3 regions of the Blastococcus sp. SYSU DS0973 genome follow, and region 1 is predicted to be linked to each of the others. Evidence: riboswitches for the same ligand, from Rfam matches in the RefSeq annotation. Region 1 holds a riboswitch; each other region holds the start of a gene.
The links. Region 1 has a riboswitch for cyclic di-AMP ahead of ACI791_RS00395 (NlpC/P60 family protein). Riboswitches for the same ligand answer to the same signal wherever they lie in the genome.

Region 1 (5,466 bases):
AGGCGCTGCAGGTCGTCGACGGCCAGCTGTCCCGGTTGCAGCGCGAGCAGTTGGACGTCAACGAGCAGACGGCGGCCAGCTGGCGCGCCTACGTGGACCAGTTGCGCGCCGCGGGCGTCGACACCGTGCCCGCCGCCGCGCTGCGCGACCCGGCTCGGGGCCTGCCGGACGGGCTGGTGCCCGTGGCTGCCGGCGGGGGCGGGGCCCAGCGCGGGGTCGCCCAGCTGCCGGGGCAGCCCAGCTCGCTGCTGGTGCTGCCCGTGAAGACGCTGACGGCGGTGAGCGCGGCGATGGAGGCGCTCGGGCGGCCGTACGCCCCCGGTACGGCGGGGCCGGACTCCTGGGGCTGCGGCACGCTGGTGCAGGCCGCGTTCGAGCGGGCCGGCGTCCCGGTGCCGGCGACGCAGGGGGAGCTGTTCGCGACCGCCACCCCCGTGGCCGCCGCCGACGTGCTCCCCGGCGACCTCGTCTTCCTCGGCTCCGGCGAGGCCGGGCTGGGGCATGTCGGCATGGCGCTGGACCAACGCACGATGCTCGCCGCCGACGCCCGGGCCGGCGCCGTGGTGGTCCGGACGCTGCCGGCCGACCAGGTGCTGGCGGTCGGGCGACCCGGCCTGGGTCAGCGGCCCGCCGTCCCGGTGCCCGGACCGGCTCCGGGGGCGCTGCGGACCGAGTGCGGCAACACGGTCTACCCACCGAGCTATGACGGCGCCCGCGCCTGGGGTGGCTATCCGAACGGGTTCATCCCGCCCAGCGCGATGTGCCCGCTGGGCGTCGGCGGGCACTCGCTGCGCTGCGACGCGGCGGCCGCCTACCGGGCGATGTCCTCGGCGTACGCGGCCGACCTCGGCGCTCCGCTCTGCATCACCGACTCCTACCGCACGTACGCCGGCCAGGTCCGGCTGTACGGAGAGAAGCCGGCCCTCGCCGCGGTCCCCGGCACGAGCAACCACGGCTGGGGCCTCGCGGTGGACCTCTGCGGCGGCGTCCAGTCGTTCGGGACGCGGCAGTACTCCTGGATGGTGGCGAACGCGGGCCGGTTCGGCTTCCTGCACCCGACCTCGGGCCGATCCCGGCAACGGGCGTGAGGAGCCCTGGCACTGGGAGTACGCCGGCACGTGAGGCCGGCTGCCGGACGGCGGCGCGGCGGAAATGTCGGCGCCTCGCCCTACCGTGCGGAACGACTCACGGAGGAGAAGAAGCGATGCTCATCGACTGCGACACCTGCACCGTCCGGGGGACCGGCTGCGCCGACTGCGTGGTGACCGTCCTGCTCGGCGCACCGCCGGGATGGCAGGGGACCGACCCGGTGGTGGTCCCGATGGCCGGCCGCTCGCGTGGCGGGTCCGCAGCGGCCGCGGCGGAGGACGTCGTGGTGCCTCCGCCGGGCGTGGTGGTGGAGTTCGACGACGTGGAGCGCCGGGCCGTCCGCGCGCTGGCGGAGGGAGGGCTCGTGCCTCCGCTGCGGCATCCTCACGGTTCCGACGGTCACGGTGGCGAGGGGCCAGGGCGGCGCACGGGCTGATCGTCCCGGTGCCGGTCGCGGTGTCCGCCCGTGCACCCGATCGGGTGAACGCCCAGGTGGAGGGGTCGTGCGGGACGGAAAGCCGAGCGCATGCGTTCCCACGGTCCACATTTGTCACAGGCGCATCACGATCGTTAAGGTCGTCGCCGTTCGGCCGGGTGGTCGTCATCCGTCGAAGGGTGGCCCCGACCGGACACCGCCTAATCACCGGGCGGCGTGCAGCACCGGCGCCCGCGGTGTACCGGGGACCCACCGCAGTTCCGGGGTGAGTTCTCCTGCGGCCGGCTCGCCGGCCCGCGGGGGATAGGGCCAGTCTTCCCAGCCCGAACCCGTCAGCTAACTCGGTCGGCGGTTGCAGAGGAAGAAACGGAGTGCCGCCGCACGTGGCGACCCCTCAGGCACCGCTGACGCAGGCCCCCGAACGAGCTCCCGCCGCCGGCGGGCGCAGCTCCGCGAGCGCCCGCCGCTCCGGACCGCTCCGGTCCGGCGTGCTGGTCAGCGCGGCTGCCGCCCTGACCGTCATCGTCATCCCCGGCACCGCAGTCGCCGTTCCCGGCGCGGCCGACGAGGTCGCCGCGCAGGTGGCCGAGGCCAACCACGAGCTCGAGGTCCTCTCCGAGCAGCTCAACGACGCACGCGTCGCGCTCGAGGGGCACGAGGGCGCCGCCCGGGCCGCCGGCGACGCCGTCGCGGCCGCCGAGGCCCGGCTCGGCGCCCTGGACGGGCACATCCGCAGGCTCGCCCGCAGCGCCTACACCGGCAGCGGACTGACCCGGCTCGACGCCCTGCTGTCGAGCGACTCGGCCGACCAGATGGTGTCCCAGCTCGGGATCCTCGACGCGATCGCCGGGCACACCAACGAGGTCCTCACCGAGGTCTCGTCGGCGGCCGACGACGCGGAGCAGTCCCGGAAGGCCGCTGCGAAGGCCGCCGAGGACGCCCGGCGCGCCGTGGTCGAGATCGCCGCGAAGCAGGAGGACCTCGAGACGAGGATCGCCGACTACCAGCGGCGGTACGATGCGCTCACCGCCCCGCAGCAGGCCCAGGTGGCCCAGGCGCACGGTGGCAACAGCCTCCCCGCGCCCACGGCGGTCACGGCGTCCAGCGCCGCCGCCCAGGTCGCGGTGAACACCGCGCTCGCGCAGATCGGCGATCCGTACGTCTGGGGTGCCGGTGGGCCGAACGCCTTCGACTGCTCGGGCCTGATGTCCTACGCCTACGCCGCGGCCGGCGTCACGCTGCCGCACTCCAGCAAGTCGCAGTCGCAGATGGGCCGACCGGTCTCCCGCGGCGAGCTGCAGCCCGGCGACCTGGTGTTCTTCTACACCCCGGTCAGCCACGTCGGCATGTACATCGGCAACGGGCGGATGGTGCACGCCTCCACGTCGGGCCAGCCGGTGAAGGTGGCGAGCGTGGACTCGATGGGGAACTACAACAGCGCCCGGCGGATCGTCCGCTGAGAAACACCCCCTGCCCCCACCGCTCGCAGGCTCGCGGCGGGATCCTGCAGGGGGCGCGTCGCAGCGAGGGATGTCAGCCGGCTGATGGTCACCCTGCTCCCGCCGGGGGGCACGACGGGCCGGTGATCTCTTCGGAGGCCACCGGCCCTCCGTCCGCGGGCTTGACCGAGGGGCTCGCCGACGTCAGCGTGCTCCACCGCCCGGTGGCCGATCCCCACCGGCGGCCACGCGCACCGTCCGGGGCGTCGCCGAGTGGCTCACCGTCATCGCGGCCGGGCAGGCGCTGGGCATCACCGCCGGGGCGACGGCGACGGAGCACCCGGTCCGGATGTGGCCTACCGGCCGTCGGGGACGCGCCGCCGGTCCCCGTGTGGCCGGCCTGGTGGGCCGACGGCCCGCCGTCGAACCTGGAGGCGCTCCTGCAGTTCGTCTGCGAGGAGTGCCCGCGGAGTACGCGCCCGTACGGGGTTCCCGGGCCGGTGCGGACGGCCGGCGCACCTAGGATCGACCAGGTGGACGGCGGAGGGCGGGCAGGCGCCCGGGCCGCGCTCCTGACGGCGGCGGTCCTCGGGGTCGCCCTCGTCGTCGTGATCGTGGTCCGCACGCCCTGGGAGGTGCTCCCGGAGCCGCCCGGTGGCCACACCGCGCCCGATCCCGCCGCGGGGCTGACTCCTGCGCAGCTGGACCGGGCGGAGGCCTTCGCGGCCGCCCTGCGCCCCGCCTCGCTGCTCTCGATGGCGCTCGGGCTGGCCGTCTCGGCGGTCCTGGGCCTGACCCGGCTCGGCGGCCGGCTCGTGCACGCCGTGGCGGCCCCGCTGGGCGGCCGCTGGTTCGTCCAGGTGCTGGTCGGCGTGCCGGCCCTCGTGGTCGTCGGCCGCCTGGCGACTCTCCCGGTGTCGGCCTACGCCGAGACGGTCCGCCGCCGGTACGGCCTGTCCACCCGCGGGTGGGGCCTCTGGCTGCGCGACGTCGCCGTCTCGGTGGCCATCAGCGCGGCGCTCACGGCCGTGGTGGTCCTGGTCGTCCTCTGGCTGGTGCGCCGCGCCCCGCGCACCTGGTGGGCGTGGGCCGGAGGAGCGGCGGCGGCCCTCGTGGTGATCGGTTCCTTCCTCTACCCGGTGGTCATCGAACCGGCCTTCAACTCGTTCGAGCCGCTGCCGGCCGGAGAGCTGCGCACCGACCTGCTCGCGCTGGCCGACGAGAACGGCACCCCGGTGCAGGACGTCCTCGTCTCCGACGCCTCCCGCCGCACGACGGCTCTCAACGCCTACGTCTCCGGCTTCGGGTCCACCCGCCGCATCGTCCTCTACGACACGGTCCTCGCCGAGCTGCCGGAGGAGGAGATCGAGTCGATCGTCGCCCACGAGCTCGGGCACGTGGCCACCGACGACGTCCTGACGGGCACCCTCATGGGCGCCCTGGGCGCGGGAGCGGCCACCGCGCTGGCCGGGTGGCTGGTGACCCGGCGGGCCCTCCTGCGGCGCGCGGGTGCCGAATCGCCCGGCGATCCGCTCGTCGTGCCGCTGCTGCTCTTCCTGGTGGCCGTGGGCGGGCTGGTCTCGACCCCGGTGCAGAACCTGGTCTCCCGGCAGATCGAGGAGCGGGCCGACCTCCATGCCCTGGACCTCACCCGTGATCCGGAGGCTTTCACCGCCATGCAACGGCGGCTGGCGACCGCGAACCTCGGCGACCCCGACCCACCGGCCGCCTGGCACTGGTTCTTCGGCAGCCACCCCACCACCGCGCAGCGCATCGCCATGGCCGAGGACTGGCGCCGGCTGGAGCGGCCGCGGTGAGCCGCACCCTCGTCGTCACCAACGACTTCCCGCCCCGGCAGGGCGGCATCCAGACGTTCGTCGCGGCGCTGCTCGCCCGCCGCCCGCCGGACTCGCTGGTCGTGCTCGCGTCGGACTCGCCCGGCTCCGCCGAGCACGACGCGGGGCTCCCGTACCCGGTGGTGCGCCGGCCGACGGGGATGCTCCTCCCCACCCGGGCCACGGCGCGCGCGGCGGTGGAGCTGGTCGACCGGTTCGGGTGCGACACCGCGTTCTTCGGCGCGGCCGCCCCACTGGGCCTGCTGGCCCCCACCCTGCGGGCGGCCGGGGTGCGGCACCTCGTCGCCGCCACCCACGGGCACGAGACCGGCTGGGTGGCCTTGCCGGGCAGCCGCCAGGTGATGCAGCGGATCGCCTCCGGGCTGGACGTGGTCACCTACATCAGCGAGTACACCCGGGACCGCCTGGCGCCGGCGCTCGGCGCGCGGGCGCGGCTGGTCCAGCTCTCGCCCGGTGTCGACGTCGACCGGTTCACGCCGCAGGTCGACGGGGCGCCGGTGCGCGCCCGGTACGGGTTGAAAAAGGCACCGGTCGTCGTCTGCGTCTCCCGGCTGGTGGCCCGCAAGGGGCAGGACGTGCTCGTCGCGGGCTGGCCGCAGGTGCTCGCCCGGCACCCCGGTGCACGGCTGCTGCTGGTCGGGGGCGG
Region 2 (5,466 bases), on a different contig from region 1:
CGGCAGCGGCGCCACCGCCGTCACCCTCGTGCCCAACCTCGCCGAGCAGGCCGAGCACGTGACCATGCTGCAGCGCACGCCGAGCTACGTCATGTCGCTGCCGAGCCGGGATCCCCTGGCGCAGTGGCTGCGCGCCAAGCTGCCGGCCCGGGCCGCCTACCCGATCGTCCGCTGGAAGAACGTGCTCACCAGCACCGCGCTGTACCAGCTCAGCCGCCGTCGCCCGGCGATGGTCCGGAAGCTGATCCGCCGGCTCACCGAGAAGCAGCTGCCGGCCGGGTTCGCCGTCAGCATGCACTTCAACCCGCCCTACGACCCGTGGGACCAGCGGCTCTGCCTCGTCCCGGACGGCGACCTGTTCCGCTCCCTGCGGCAGGGGAGGGCCTCGATCGCCACCGACCGGATCCGCACCTTCACCGAGGACGGCATCGAGCTGGAATCGGGAGAGCACCTCGCCGCCGACGTCGTGGTCACCGCGACCGGGCTGAACCTGCTCCCGGCCGGCGGCATGACCCTCGCCGTGGACGGAGAGCCCGTCGAGCTGCCCGAGACGGTCTCCTACAAGGGGATGATGCTCTCCGGCGTGCCCAACTTCGCCATGGTCATCGGCTACACCAACGCCTCCTGGACGCTCAAGGCCGACCTGGTCAACGGCTACGTCGTCCGGCTCCTCGACCACATGGACGCGCACGGCTACGTGTCGGCGACCCCGGTCGCCCCGCCGGAGGGGGCTGACGCGCCGTTCCTGGACCTCGCGGCCGGGTACGTGCAGCGCAGTCTCGCCGGCCTGCCCAAGCAGGGCGGCCGCGCGCCCTGGCGGCTGCACCAGAACTACCTGCGCGACGTCGCGCTGATGCGCCGTGGCTCCCTGGAGGACGAGGGCATGACCTTCCAGCCGCGAGCGCTGGCCGGCGCCGTCCCCGAGCGGACGATGGCGTGATGGGTCCCTACGCGTTCGCGGGCGGAACGGCCGTCGTCACCGGTGCGGCGAGCGGCATCGGCGAGGCGCTCGCCGCGCAACTGGCCGGGCGGGGCAGCCACCTGGTGCTGCTGGACCGCGAGGCCGAGCGGCTCGAGGGTGTGGCCGGGCGGATCCGTGCCGACCACCCGGGGCTGCGGATCGCCACCCACGTCGTCGAACTCGCCGACGACGAGGCGACCGCCCGGGTGGCGGCGACGCTCGTCGCCGAGCACCCGGAGACGACGCTGCTGGTCAACAACGCCGGAGCCGCGCTCGGCGGGCGCTTCGACCAGGTCACCCTGGAGGAGTTCGAGTGGGTGATGGCGATCAACGTGCGCGCCGTCGTCCGGCTCACCCACACCCTGCTGCCGGTGCTCAGGACGCACCCCGGCGCACACGTGGTGAACCTGTCCAGCGTCTTCGGCATCGTCGCCCCGGCCGGCCAGGCGGCCTACGCGGCCAGCAAGTTCGCCGTCCGGGGGTTCACCGAGGCGCTGCGGCACGAGCTGGCCGAGGACGGCATCGGCGTGACGGTGGTGCACCCCGGCGGCATCCGCACGCGCATCGCCGAGAGCGCCCGGACCGGCTCGGGCGTGTCGGTGGCGGAGTACGAGAAGGGGCGCAAGCAGTTCGCCAGGCTGCTCCGGATGCCGCCGGAGGACGCTGCCGCACAGATCGTCGCGGCAATCGAGCGTCGTCGTCCGCGGCTGCTGATCGGCTGGACCGCGAAGGTTCCCGACGTGCTGGTGCGGCTCGTGCCGGGCAGCTACTGGCGGCTGATCGCCCGTCGGGCGGCACCGGCGAAGCCGACGAGCTGACCGGTCGCGGCGCTCGGGGAGCGTTCCCCGAGGCGTCCCCGGATCAGCACCTGCAACGCCGGGAGCAACGCCCGATGGTGGTGGTCGACGAGGCGCTGGGTTGCGGCCGACCGGGGGAAGCTGCCGTCGTGGGCGCCGCAGGCCTGGGCGACGGCACCTCGGTTGCGCCGTCGTCCCGCCGGTGCGGTTGACTGCCTCGGTGTCGGCCGACCGTTCCGTCCCCCCGGAGTTCGTCCGCGCCCACACCCGGGCGGTGCGGCCCGAACTGGTGCCCGAGGTGGAGCTGCTGGTGGCCGCCGACGTCGTCGCCCTGTGGGAGGCCATGGAGACCGAGCATGGGCGCACCTCCACCGATCCGCCGTTCTGGGCGGCGGCCTGGCCGGGCGGCCAGGCGCTGGCGCGGTACGTGCTCGACCACCCCGACCTGGTCGCGGGGCGGGCGGTGCTGGATCTCGGCGCCGGCAGCGGGCTGGTCGCCGTGGCGGCGGTCCGTGCCGGGGCGACGTCCGTGCTCGCCAGCGACGTCGACCCCTTCGCGCTGACCGCCGTGATCGTGAACGCCGAGCGGAACGGAACGCCGGGCATCACGCCGGTGGGCGACGTGCTGGGCGCCGAACCGCCGGACGTGGCGGTGATCCTGGCCGGGGACGTCTGCTACGACCGCGAGATGACCGACCGGGTGCTGCCCTTCCTGGAGGCCGCACGTGCCCGCGGCGTGGAGGTGCTGGTCGGCGATCCGGGGCGTGTCTACCTCCCGGAGGACCGGCTGCAGTCCCTGGCCGCCTACGACGTGCCCGACACCGAACCGTCGCCAGGCCGGCCCGCACCGGTGCGCCGGACGACCGTCTGGCGGTTGCCCTGAGGGTCGCGTCATGTTCCTTTTCCCGGCGAGGGATTGTCACGAACGGATAACGCTGGATACCGTGGGTCCCGTCCGGCCGTTCGTTCTCCCCGCCCGGGGAGGTCCGCCGGGCGCCGCCGAGTCGCCCGCTGCCGTCGAGTTGCGGGCGAGCCGGGGACCCACCGCAGCACTGGGGTGAATCGCGCGCCGAGCACGTGGCGGCGCGGGTAGGGCCGCTTCCCGCCCGAATCCGTCAGCTAACCCGGTAGGCGGCACGACGGAAGAAACGGAGAGCCGCCGCATGGCGAGCCTGCGGGCCCACCCTGTACGGAACTGCAGCCGGTACGGGGCCTCGCGCGCGCCTTCCCCGCGCTGAGCGCCCGGGCGCACCGCCCGACCGCCGCTGCCACTCGACCACCCCGCAGCAGTCCGTGCAGCCTCCGCTGCCCCGCTGTGCCCTGCCCCTGGAGCAGTTCCTCCCCATGAAGATTCGCGCCACCTCGATCACCCGCGCCCTCCGGCCCGAGGGCGGACGTCGTCCCGTCGGCCGGGTCCGCCGTCCGGCGCTGCTGCTGGCCGTCGTCGCCGCCGGCGGGTTGATCGCCAACGTCGTCGTCACCGACGAGCCGACCGCGCAGGACGAGCCGCAACTGGCGTCGGTCAGCGTCGCCGAGCAGCTCGGGATCACCGCCGAGGCGCCCGCCGCCGACACGGTGGAGTCCGCCGTCGACAGCCTCGCCCCGCTGGCGGCGAGCCGCAGCGAGCGCGCCGCCGAGCGGGCTGCGGCCGCCGAGGCCCGGGCCGCCGCGGAGCAGGCCGAGCTCGACCGCCGGGCCGCCGAGGAGGCGGCCCGCATCGCGGCCGAGGAGGCCGCCCGCCGCGCGGCGGAGGAGGCCGCCCGTGCCGAGGCCGCCCGTGCCGAGGCCGCGCGCGCGGAGGCCGCGCGCGCGGAGGCGGCTCGTGCCGAGGCCGCCCGCGCCCAGGCAGCCGCCCCCGCTCCGGCGCGCGCGACCAGCGCCCCGGCGGCACCTGCCGCCCCTGCCGGGTCGTTCAAGCAGTACGCGATGAGCAAGGTCGGCAGCGCCGGCGAGTTCAGCTGCCTGGAGAGCCTGTGGGGCAAGGAGAGCGGCTGGAACCCCAACGCGCAGAACCCGACCAGCACCGCGTACGGCATCCCGCAGTTCCTCAACTCGACGTGGGCCGGGACGGGCATCGCCAAGACCTCCGACGGCTACCGGCAGATCGACGCCGGGCTGATCTACATCGAGAACCGCTACGGCTCGCCGTGCGGCGCGTGGTCGCACTCGCGGGCGACCGGCTGGTACTGAGCGGAGCTGGCTCCCCCGATCGCCCACCGACGAGATCGGCGATCTCGCCCCCTTCACGCACGTGATGGGGGCGAGATCGCCGATTTCGTCGTCTCCGGGCTCAGCCGAGGAGGCCGGCCTCGGCCTTGGCGGTGAGGGCGGTGCGGACGGCCGCGTCGACGGTCGCGGCGAAGGCGGGGTCGGTCTCCGCCCGGGCCGCGACGGCGTCGACCATCTCCGGCACCAGACCGGCGTCGACGGTCAGCACCAGCGTGCCCCCGGCCGCGAGGAAGCGGACGGCGCGCTCGCCCGGCGGGATGTCCGCCACTGCCTCGGCGGCACCGAGGTCGTCGGAGACGACCACCCCGTCGAAGTCCAGCCGGTCGCGGAGCAGGTCGGTGACGACGGCGCGGGAGAACGCGGCCTGCTCCTCCGGGTCGATTCGGGGATAGGTCGCCGACGACGTCATCACGAACGGGTCGGCCGCGGTGCGGGCGAGCGCATCGGCGAAGGCGGTGACCTGCTCGTCGCCGGCGGCGGTCACCGGGTCGACGACGTCGCTGGTGGTGTCGGTGTTCTCGGAGACCCGGCCCAGGCCGGGGAAGTGCTTGAACGTCGGGACGACGCCGTGCGAGGCCAGCCCGTCGGCCACCGTCGCGGCAGCGGCTGCCACCGCGGGACCGGCGCCGGCGTACTGCCGGCCGAACGCGCCGATCGGCGCGTTGCCCGCCTCGGTGCCCGGGGGGACGACGTCGGCCACCGGGGCGAGGTTGAGGTTCAGGCCGGCACCGGACATCGCGGCCCCCAGCCGGTCGGCGAGCGCACCCAGCTCGCCGGCCGGCAGCAAGCCCTGCTCCACCGCCGGCGGGAGCACGTCGAACCCGGAACCTTTGAGGGTCTGGACTGCGCCGCCCTCCTGGTCGGCGGCGATCCAGAGGCCGGGACCGGGCGCCGCCTCCTGCCAGGCGGCCGTGGTGGCGGCGAGCTCCGGTGCGGCCAGGGTGGTCCGGCCCTGCAGGAAGACCCCACCGACCCCCTCGCCGACGACGGCCGTGCCCGCGCCAAGCCCGTCCAGCGGAACGCCGGCCACGAACAGCTGCGACACCTGGGACCGGCGGTCCAGGCCGGCGAGCACGGCGTCCACGGACACGTCCGTCGACGTCCGCTCGGGCGATGGGGGAGTGGTGGTGGCCGTCGCGGGTCCGCCGCCGGAGAAGGAGGCCGGTCGGACGGGCGTGGAGGCGCAGCCGGTCAGCGCGGCGACGACGACGGTCGCGAGGACCAGGGACCGCGCCCGGTCCGGCCGTCGGATGGGTGCGGAACCCGCCCGGGACGTCGTCGTGCGGTGTGTGGACATCTCCCCGAGTGTTGCCCGGGCCGCCCCGGGAGCCGGGGAGGTGGTGGCCGTGTCGGAGTCGGGGGACCCTGAGCCGCTACCCGGGCGACGGAGGAGGAGATCCGGAACCGCACCGCCGACGGCTGACCGGGCACCGTCGGCCCGTCCTGCCTAGGGTCGGGGGGCAGGACAGCCGGAGGGGG
Region 3 (5,466 bases), 130 kb from region 1:
CGGTGGTCCTGCAGGGCGCGGCCGCCGCCTACGAGGCCGCGGACCGCGCACTGGCCGAGCTGGCCGACGCCCTGGAGTGGGCCACCGGGTTCCTCTGGCCGGTTGCGGCAGGGGCACTGGTCCTCGGCGGCGCCGGCCGGGTCGCAACCGACCCCTTCGGGGTCGCGGCCGACGTCGCCGCCGTGCTCGACGACCCCGAGCGCTGGGTGACCGAGCACCCCGGGCTGGTCGACGACGTCATGGGCGCGCTGCCCGGTCTCGGCAGCAGCATCAGCCTGCTGACCGTCGGGCTGACCGGGCCGTGGCTCGGCGGGGCAGACGTCCGGGTGGCGGCTCGGCGGCTCGGCCGGCTGTGGCCGGACGGGAGCCCGGTGGTCACGCCGTTGCCCGGCGACGACTCGGGACCCGCGGTCGTCGCACCGCGGGGCGTGGACGACTTGCTCGGGGCGCTCGAGGTCCGCGCGCTGCGCTCCGGCCCCGAGCACGACACGATCGCCGTCCGGGTGGTCACCTCCGCCAACGGCAGCACCGCCTACGTCGTCGACATCCCCGGCACCGCCGACTGGAAGGCGCCGTTCGGGCCGGTCAACCCGCAGACCCACGACCTGGGCACCAACGTTCGGGTGCTCGGCGGCGACGCCACCACCCGTCAGCAGGCGATCGCTGAGGCGCTTCGGCGAGCGGGGGCAGGCCCCGCCGACCCGGTGATGCTCGTCGGGCACAGCCAGGGCGGCATGGTCGCCGTCCAGGCGGCCGCCGACGCCGGCACGCCGGACTTCGACTTCGACGTGCGCAGCGTGGTCACCACCGGCTCACCCATCGCGCGGGCGGAGGTGCCGTCGTCGGTGCAGGTGCTGGCGCTGGAGAACGCGCACGACGTCGTTCCGCAGCTGGACAGCCGGGACAACGACGACAGCCCGAACGTCACCACGGTCACCTTCGACGGCCAGTACGGCAGCATCGCGGACAACCACGGCATCGGGACGGCGTACCGGTCGGCCGCCCGCGCCATCGACGCCAGCGACGACCCGTCGTTGGTCGCCTTCCGGGCCGGCGCCGCGCCCTTCCTGGTCGGGCCCGGAGAGGAGGCGACGGTGGTCGCGCACGTCTACGAGATCGGCAGGAGATGACCCGGCGCCCCGACCCGACCGACGGCCTGCCGCCTCACGGGCGGCGCGGCCGTGCTGGTGCTGGCGGGCTGCGGGCCCTCCGGGGATCCGGCGGTGCCCATCGAGACGATCGGCATCGGGATCGGGCGGCAGCTCGTCGCCCGTGACGACGTGGTCGACCCGGTCGAGCCGGCGAGGGGTGTGCGATCGCGGTCGACCTGCTCGACGGGGCCCAGCGCGCGCCGCTGGAGGCGAAGGGGGACCCCGGCCGCAGTAGTGCTGCGCCGGCGCCTTGGGCCCCTCGTCCTGGACGGTTCGGCAACTCCGCAGCCTCTGAGCACCAGGGCGTCGGGGGCGCGGTCGGCGCGTCGACGGCTCGTCCTCGTCGCCGTGGCGCCGGGCACGATTCGGGCATCGATGGCGGTGGATCGTCCCGACGAGGCGGAGATCACGGTTCGTGCTGCGTTTGAGGTCGAGGCGGAGCCTCATCCTGCGCAGCAGGGGGCTGCGCCGACGCCCCCGCGTCGTGCCACCTCCAGGGCGCGGGGGCGGCGGCGGTGCCACCACGAGGCGTGAAAGCGCAGGTCAAGACCGGTGGGGCGGGTGGGGCTCGAACCCACGACCCAGGGATTATGAGTCCCATGCTCTGACCGGCTGAGCTACCGCCCCTGCGTTGACAGCCTGCCAGATCGAGGCGACGCACCGCTCGGACCCGCCCGTGTCAGGAGGTGCGTCTCGTTACCGGGCTGTGACATCTGGCCGATCCGCTTGTACTGTCTGCCGCGGTCCACCTGACCTCGCTCCCGAACCCGGGGGCTCGGGCGGACCCCGCCGAACCGTGCGGCCGGATGGCCGGATGGACCGGGGACCCATGTTCTCTGGGGTGAATCCCGCCTGCGCCTCCACGGGCAGGTGGGTAGGGCCACGTTCCGGCCCGAACCCGTCAGCTGACCTGGTAGGCGGACCGAGGAACGGAGACCGTCGCCTTGGCGACCTCGCACGACCAGCACCACCCCACCGTGCCGACTCGCGGGGGCCTCCGCCGCATCGGTCGGGCCGCCACCGCACTGACCGCTCTGCTGGCCCTCTCCCTGCTGGGGACGACGGCTGCGACGGCCGCACCCGGCGACGCGAAGAGCGAGCACGACCGCGTCGCCCAGGAGGTCGCCTCCATCGAGCAGCGGGTCAAGGACGCCGAGGCCCGGCTGGAGCAGATGACGCTCCGCGCCGAGGAGGCCAGCGGCGCCGTGCTGCAGGCGGAGGCCGAGCTGGCGACCGCCCAGCAGCACGCCGACGCCATCGCGGCCGAACTCGCCGCTGTCCGCGCGGCCGTGGCGCGCACCCAGGGCGACGTCGCGGCCCTCGGCCGGGAGGCCTACATGGGCCAGGACGAGACGTTCAGCGAGATGGAGATGGTGCTGCACGCCGAGGGCCCCGGAGAGCTGCTCCAGCAGGCCGCCACGCTCGAGCTCCTCGGCGAGGACCGGGCCGAGGTGCTCGAGGAGCTCCGGGTGGCCGAGGCGCGGGAGGCCCGGCTGGACGAGGAGGCGCGCGCCGCCGTCGCCCAGCGGGACGCGGCCGCACGCACCGCCCAGGAGGCCCAGGTGGCCGTCGATGCCCTCCTCGCCGAGGCGCAGGCCGAGTTCGACGCGCTCAGCGCGGAGAAGGCGGCGCTGGACGAGCAGCTGCGCGAGGCGGAGATCCGGATGCTGAGCATGCAGGGCACCGCCGATCCGGCGGGTACCTGGAACCAGCTCCAGGCCGCCGAGCAGGCCGTCGGCGCGGTCACCGCGGCCGGTGGTGGCACCGGTCTCACCCAGGGCCGGGTCACGTCCTGCTACGGCGCCCGCTGGGGCACCATGCACCTCGGCGTGGACATCGCGGCGTCGATCGGCACCCCGATCTTCACGCCGGAGCCGGGCGTCGTCCTGCAGGCGGGGCCGGCCAGCGGGTTCGGTCTCGCGGTCGCCATCCAGCACCACGACGGCGTGATCACCGTCTACGGCCACATCAACCAGTTCTTCGTGACTCCGGGCCAGGTCGTGGAGGGCGGTCAGCAGATCGCCGAGGTCGGCAACCGCGGCCAGTCCACCGGGCCGCACCTGCACTTCGAGGTGCACCGCGGGGGCCTCTACGCCGACCGGACCAACCCGGTGCCGTGGCTGGCCCAGCGCGGCATCTCCCTCGGCGGCAGCTGCGGCTGATCCGGCTCGTCCGCATCGGCCGCACGGCGTCGTCCAGGATGGTGCCGTGCGGACGACGGCGGGGGAGGGCACCTGGCTGCGCGCCGGGCTGCTCGTCGCGCTGCTGCTCGCGGGGGTGGTCGTGGCCCTCGTCGTCGACCTCCCCGGCCGGACCACGGTGCGCGGCTGGATCGAGCACGGGGACGCCGGCACCTGGGCGCTGCTGATCGCCGGCCAGGTGGCGGTGCTGCTGGCGCCGGTGCCGCGTTCGCTGGTCGCCGCGCTGGCCGGGGCCGTCCTGGGCTTCGGCTTCGGGGTGGCCGTGGTGCTCACCGGCTCGCTGCTGGCGGCCCTGGTCGCCTTCGCGCTCGCGCGCGGGCTGGGCCGGCCGGCTGCCGAGCGGCTGGCGGGCCCGCGGGTGAGGAGCGCCGACCGGTTGTTCACCGACCGGGGCTTCGTCGCCGTGCTGGCGGGCCGGCTGATCCCGATGATGCCGTTCGTCGTGGTCAACTACGCCGCCGGCCTCAGCGGCGTCCGGCCGCGGACCTACGTGGCCGCCACCGCGGTCGGGCTGGTGCCCGGCACGGTGGTCCAGGTGGGCGTCGGCGCCTCGGCGGGTGCCGTCGTCGCGTGGGTGGGCACGCCGTCGGCCCTGCCGGTCGTCGCTGTCGTGGTCGTGCTGGTCCTCGGCGTCGCCGCCGCCTGGCACCGGTGGCGGCGACGCCGGGCGGAGCCAGGAGCGGATCTAGCCGCGCCCGAACAACCGGCCCAGCAGCCCCCCGGCGCCGCCCACGGTGCGCGCCGCGAGCTGCAGGATCGGCCCGCCGGGGATGCCCGGCACCTTCTGGACGATGGGCGCGAGCTGCAGCAGCCCGCCGACGTCGTGCACCTTGAGCGCGCGGCGGGCCACAGCCGGAACCGGGTTGACCCGGCCGGAGGCGGCATCGAGAAGCAGGTCGGCCGCGGCCTCGACGGCCGGCCCGTCGACGACGCCGGCCGGCACGCGGCGCACCTGCCAGCCGCCTCCGTGCGCGGTGAACCCCCAGCCCCCGTCCGGCGTGACGAGGCTGACGCGCCCGGAGATGCCGGTCGAGGCGGCCAGGGCACCGGTCACGTCGGTCAGCGCCGCCAGGCCGGACTGCAGGACGTCCGCCGGCGGCGGCTCGGCCCCGCACGAGACGAGGTCCAGTCCGTGGACGGCGAGCTCGTAGGCCTGGCCGAGCACGACGCTCAGCAGCGGTAGCCGGCCCACGACGGAGACCGCCGGTGCGGTGTCGAGCTCCACGGGCTCGTCGGCCAGGTAGCGCGCGGTCGTCTCGCGGTTGCGGCGCAGCGCGGCCAGCACCTCCTCGCGGGAGGCGTCGCGGTGCGCGGCCGTGACCCGGGCGTTCACCGCGTCGGGGTCCGGTGGCGTTCCCGGCCCACCGGCCCGCGCGGAGGCGATGAGGTCGTGCAGCGCGGCGTGGTCGTCCCAGCAGCCCAGGTGCACGCAGATCTCGTGCGCCCGCCAACCGGGCAGGCGCGACGGGCGGCCGAGGTCGATCGACGCGGCCTGCGCCAGGAAGGCATCCCACGCGCCGAGCACCATGCCGGCGACCTCGTCACGATCTGCCTCGGCCATCCCCTGGTGTCCGCCCACGTCAGGCCCCCTACCCGGGGCTCCGCCGGGCCAGGCATGGGAACGGCGACGCCGTCCCGCTCGGAAACGGGCCCAGCCGCCACCACCCCGGCCTGCTCGGTCCTGGGGCGGCAGCGGACGCACGCTTCGTGGTTCGACAACCATGGAAGGTAATCGCCGCCGGACGGTGCTCACGCCTCCAGCCGCGTCGCCACGTGACTCTCCGTGAACGGAATCCCGGAGTCCGGGCTCGGTGGCGTCGTCCGCTCCTCGCGCCGGACCGTCGGCCGGGCGTGGGAGCCTGTGAATAGCCTGGAGTGGCTGGACGTCGCCCGGTGGGCGTGGTAGTGGCGGGCTGACCAGCAACAAGGCGCCGAGCCCTGCATCACCGACCACTTTCGCCCCATCAGTCGCACCCGGGCTGGCGCGATGGGGTCACCATCGTGCAGACTTGTCGCGGGAGCCCTGCTCCGCCACTGCCGATAACGGCGCGTCACCGAATCGATGGGTCCGTAGGGGAAGACGAGACCGATCGAGTCGATGGAGGTGCCCCGTG

Region 2: another riboswitch for cyclic di-AMP. It lies ahead of ACI791_RS08260 (aggregation-promoting factor C-terminal-like domain-containing protein); the one in region 1 lies ahead of ACI791_RS00395 (NlpC/P60 family protein).
Region 3: another riboswitch for cyclic di-AMP. It lies ahead of ACI791_RS01035 (murein hydrolase activator EnvC family protein); the one in region 1 lies ahead of ACI791_RS00395 (NlpC/P60 family protein).

The regions. Positions count from the first base shown of each region.
Region 1 is NZ_JBJHAN010000001.1:76,365-81,830, reverse strand. It holds gene ACI791_RS00405 (NlpC/P60 family protein) at 1-1,088, shown strand, start outside; gene ACI791_RS00400 (hypothetical protein) at 1,205-1,525, shown strand; cyclic di-AMP (ydaO/yuaA leader) riboswitch at 1,713-1,892, shown strand; gene ACI791_RS00395 (NlpC/P60 family protein) at 1,909-2,985, shown strand; gene ACI791_RS00390 (M48 family metallopeptidase) at 3,498-4,781, shown strand; gene ACI791_RS00385 (glycosyltransferase family 4 protein) at 4,778-5,466, shown strand, end outside.
Region 2 is NZ_JBJHAN010000003.1:315,846-321,311, reverse strand. It holds gene ACI791_RS08275 (flavin-containing monooxygenase) at 1-940, shown strand, start outside; gene ACI791_RS08270 (SDR family NAD(P)-dependent oxidoreductase) at 940-1,779, shown strand; gene ACI791_RS08265 (class I SAM-dependent methyltransferase) at 1,979-2,641, shown strand; cyclic di-AMP (ydaO/yuaA leader) riboswitch at 2,761-2,908, shown strand; gene ACI791_RS08260 (aggregation-promoting factor C-terminal-like domain-containing protein) at 3,103-3,948, shown strand; gene ACI791_RS08255 (glycoside hydrolase family 3 N-terminal domain-containing protein) at 4,049-5,284, opposite strand.
Region 3 is NZ_JBJHAN010000001.1:207,257-212,722, reverse strand. It holds gene ACI791_RS01045 (esterase/lipase family protein) at 1-1,130, shown strand, start outside; tRNA gene ACI791_RS01040 (tRNA-Ile) at 1,705-1,778, opposite strand; cyclic di-AMP (ydaO/yuaA leader) riboswitch at 1,929-2,085, shown strand; gene ACI791_RS01035 (murein hydrolase activator EnvC family protein) at 2,096-3,313, shown strand; partial or broken gene ACI791_RS01030 (TVP38/TMEM64 family protein) at 3,360-3,890, shown strand; gene ACI791_RS01025 (maleylpyruvate isomerase family mycothiol-dependent enzyme) at 4,038-4,913, opposite strand; gene ACI791_RS01020 (DUF3145 domain-containing protein) at 5,464-5,466, shown strand, end outside.